2 regions of the Priestia sp. YIM B13552 genome follow, and region 2 is predicted to be linked to the other one. Evidence: riboswitches for the same ligand, from Rfam matches in the RefSeq annotation. Region 2 holds a riboswitch; the other holds the start of a gene.
What was found. A riboswitch is a leader RNA that binds a small molecule or an ion and turns the genes downstream of it on or off. The one in region 2 is predicted to bind FMN.
Positions count from the first base shown of each region.

Region 1 (2,207 bases), on a different contig from region 2:
TACTTACGTTTATGCTTGTTTCTACTCATCTTGCCCTTTCCAATTTGCCTTATTCATTTCAACTTGATATTCCGATGAGTGCCGTTGTTAAAAATATCTCAGCGTGGGTGAATGTTTTATTTACGGTAGTTGTGTTAGGCGAGATTTTTACTACATTGATTGGAAATGTATTTGGAATCGCTAAGCAGATTCAGTCATTTCTTCCCCTGAATGACAAACAAGCTTTTGCATTTATTATCTTGGCTTGCTTTATTATTGGGCAATTCGGATATGCCCAGCTTCTTGAGTTTTTGTATCCGATATTTGGCTATATTGGACTAGCTTTTGTATGGATGCTATGTATTAAAAAAGAAAAAATAAGCTAAAAGCTGGATTTTAAAGAATAGATGTGAAAAAACGAAGTTAAATGATGTGACAAGTCGATTTTACTTTGCTATAATGTAAAACAAATAAGACTCTAGCAGTCGAATATATTATCCTTCGGGGTCGGGTGTAAGTCCCAACCGGCGGTGATAAAGCGTATGCTTTTAAGCCCGTGACCCGTTTTCATACGATGTATGTTAGCGGTGGATCTAGTTAAAATCTAGAGCCGACAGTAAAAGTCTGGATGGGAGAAGGATCAGGAAGCACAGTTGTTTTTTTTGTGTTGAATTAATAAGGGACACGCTTGCCTTTTTTAAAGCTACCCTTGTTTTTATACACAAAATATAACTGTTTATTTCGTATACAATTAGCGGAATTTTGCATAGATAAAACTGATTCAGCTCAGCCGACCCTTTGGACATTTGTTCAAGGGGCTTTTTTATTTTCAGTGGTTGGGGGAAAGATAAATATGAAAAAAAAGCAGCTGCTATTTCAAAACGGTATAAGAAGTTGGAATAGCGCCAAGGCAGGTGAAGAAAATGTTCACGGGTATCATTGAAGAAATTGGAAAAATAAAACGTATTCAAAAGGCGACAGAAGCAATTGTTCTTACGATTGATGCGAAGACCGTGTTAGAAGATGTGAACTTAGGGGACAGTATTTCAGTTAACGGCGTGTGTTTAACCGTAACGGCTTACTCTCAAAATGAATTTACGGTCGATGTCATGCCGGAGACGATTAAAGCAAGCACCCTTCAGCTTCTAACCGTTGGATCACGTGTTAACTTAGAGCGGGCGATGGCTGCAAATGGCCGGTTTGGAGGGCATTTCGTTAGCGGACACGTTGATGGAATTGGAACCATTGTAAGCAAAACACGCAAAGGAAATGCCTTTTATTATGAAATTCAAGTCGATCCTGAACTTCGTGAATTTATGATGTTAAAAGGATCTGTTTCCGTAGACGGAACAAGTCTTACTATTTTTGATGTCAGCAACCAATCATTTACTATTTCTCTTATTCCCCATACGGTGCTTCACACAGTCGTAGGAGACAAACAGCGAGGAGACAAAGTGAATATTGAATGCGATATGTTAGCTAAATATATGCATCAGATGATGACAAATAAGTCAACTCCTGGCGCCTCGAATCGTTCAGGTAACATGAAGGATTTATTGCAGCAGCATGGTTTTACAAATTAACAGTGAGGTGAAAGAGATGTTTCATAAAGTAGAAGAAGCCATTGAAGAGTTAAAAAAGGGAAAAGTGGTTATTGTATGCGATGATGAAGATCGAGAAAACGAAGGAGATTTTATTGCATTAGCCGAAAAAACGACGCCTGAGGTTATTAACTTTATGGCTACTCATGGAAGAGGATTAATTTGTACACCTGTTAATGAAGAAATTGCACATAAATTGAATCTTCACCCGATGGTAGCGAACAATACGGATGTACATGGAACAGCATTTACAGTAAGTATTGATCATATTTCAAGTACAACAGGTATCAGTGCATACGAACGCTCTGCTACCGTTATGGCTCTTGTGAATGAAGCGACGGTACCAAGTGATTTTCAACGCCCAGGACATATTTTCCCATTGATTGCAAAAGACGGGGGCGTTCTCCAGCGTGCAGGTCATACAGAGGCTGCTGTTGATTTAGCAGTATTAGCAGGAGGAAAGCCTGCGGGTGTTATTTGTGAAATTATGAATGAAGATGGAACAATGGCACGCGTACCGGATTTAACAAAAATTGCAGAGCAATTTGATTTAAAAATGATTACAATAAAAGATTTGATTGCCTACCGCCGCAAACATGACCAGCTTATTAGCCGTGAAGTAGAAGT
Region 1 covers NZ_JBHZOU010000001.1:470,185-472,391, reverse strand. The annotation lists gene ACFX40_RS02395 (YkvI family membrane protein) at 1-365, shown strand, start outside; FMN riboswitch at 473-623, shown strand; gene ribE (riboflavin synthase) at 903-1,562, shown strand; gene ACFX40_RS02385 (bifunctional 3,4-dihydroxy-2-butanone-4-phosphate synthase/GTP cyclohydrolase II) at 1,579-2,207, shown strand, end outside.
Region 1: another riboswitch for FMN. It lies ahead of ribE (riboflavin synthase); the one in region 2 lies ahead of ACFX40_RS09425 (ECF transporter S component).

Region 2 (2,207 bases):
AAGTGAAGAAACCTTGATTTGATAAGCATTCTCAGTGACTTTTCTATTGAAAAGTTTTATAAATCATTTTACAATGAATAAGGAGAAATTTCACTCTTGATTCGCGAAGAGATTATATAATGAGAAATTTTCGAACACTTTACAGGAGGTCTTGTTATGCCAAAATATACAATTGTTGATAAAGATACTTGCATCGCATGCGGCGCTTGCGGAGCAGCAGCACCAGACATTTATGATTATGATGATGAAGGTATTGCATTCGTAACATTAGATGATAACCAAGGTGTAGTAGAAATTCCAGAAGATCTAGAAGATGATATGATGGATGCAATGGAAGGCTGCCCTACGGATTCAATTCGCGTAGCGGATGAAAAATTCGAAGGCGATGCTAATAAATTCGAATAAGTGTGGAGCAAACCTGTAGTGTACATGCTGCAGGTTTTTTTATATATAAAAATCGCTCTCCCCGGGAGAGCGATTGAATTAAACAGCAATGCGACGCGTGATCCATTGCTTCATTTTTGAAAACAATAAGACAAAGATAACCCCTGTTGCTGCTCCTTTTATTAAGTTAAACGGCAAAATACCTGCAACGATATATTGACGTGCTTGTTCACTAGACATTTCTGGCGATTGTAAGAAGATTGTATACGCTGGTAAGAAGACATAATAATTTAAGACAGCCATGAGTACCGTCATTACCACCGTACCCGTAACCAAACCTATCGTTACGCCTTTAGCCGTTTTAAATCGGTTGAACATGTATGATACAGGAAGAACGAACAGTAAACCAGCCACAAAGTTCGCCACTTGACCAACTGGAACCCCTGTAGCACTTCCTTGAATTAAATAATTCAATAAATTTTTTATTCCTTCTACTATAACAGCAGCCATCGGTCCAAATACAAGTGCTGCTACGAGTGCAGGAATTTCGCTAAAATCAATTGTTAAAAACGGAGGTAATCCAGGAATTGGAAAATTAATCATCATTAAAATATAAGCAATACTACTTAACATTCCTAGTACAACCAGCTTTTGAGTTTTCTTACTTTGTTGCATCTTGCCTCTCTCCTTCTTTGTGATCCACTCTTCAAAGAAGAAAGGTTCAACTTTATATCCCCACGCAAAAACCTCCCAACAAATGATTCGTTGAGAGGAGACATGGCAGGCATATTTAATAAACGTTCATCACATTAGGTTTTGAACGCTGAACCTCCACCTTCTCCCATCCAGACTGTACTGTCGGCTTTGGAATTTCACCAAATCTGCTCGTATGTATTACATATAAGCTCGCGGGCTCAAAACAATTTGTTTTTTACCGCCGGTCGGGAATTTCACCCTGCCCCGAAGATAGACCAATATTTAATTATGAATTTATTATATGTTATCTCGAATTAAAAGTAAATAAAGAAGTTCTTTAATTCCTATTAAATTGATGTATTTTATAAACTTCATTACTGTTTTTATATGAAAAATAAGGAAATAAGTGCATAACCAACAGCATTATGACATATTTATAGTTTCAATTTTACGTTTATAATAGTGTATTTGATAACTAATCGTAAAGTTTGAAAAAGATAATTGACACAATTTTTTTAACATGGTAAATTATCAAATATTTGATGATAGTAAAATCCAAGGGAGATGTTCACGTCATGTATAATGTATTAGTAGCTGATTCAATTAGCAATGAAGGTCTTGCTCCACTACTTGAAGCTCCTCATGTGAATCTTACGCGAAAAAAAGTTGAAGAAGTTGAGAATGATTTGCATACGTACGATGCGCTTTTAGTACGGAGTGCTACGACGGTTACAGAGGATTTGCTGGCAAAAATGCCGAATTTAAAAATTGTTGCCCGGGCTGGAGTAGGTGTCGATAATATTGATATTGAAGCCTCAACCAAACGAGGGGTTGTCGTTATTAATGCGCCGAACGGAAATACCATTTCAACGGCGGAACATACATTTGCTATGATGGCTAGCTTGTTTCGGCATATTCCCCAAGGTAATGCTTCAGTTAAAGCGCGCGAATGGAACCGCTCAGCATTTGTTGGAACAGAGCTTAATCGCAAACACCTGGGCATTATCGGATTTGGACGAATTGGCTCAGAGCTTGCCAAACGCGCAAAAGCCTTCAATATGAGCGTTCACGTTTACGATCCTTTTTTAACATCTTCCCGAGCTGAAAAGCTAGGCGTAGAACTATTA
Region 2 covers NZ_JBHZOU010000002.1:659,174-661,380, forward strand. The annotation lists gene ACFX40_RS09420 (ferredoxin) at 157-405, shown strand; gene ACFX40_RS09425 (ECF transporter S component) at 484-1,059, opposite strand; FMN riboswitch at 1,214-1,356, opposite strand; gene serA (phosphoglycerate dehydrogenase) at 1,656-2,207, shown strand, end outside.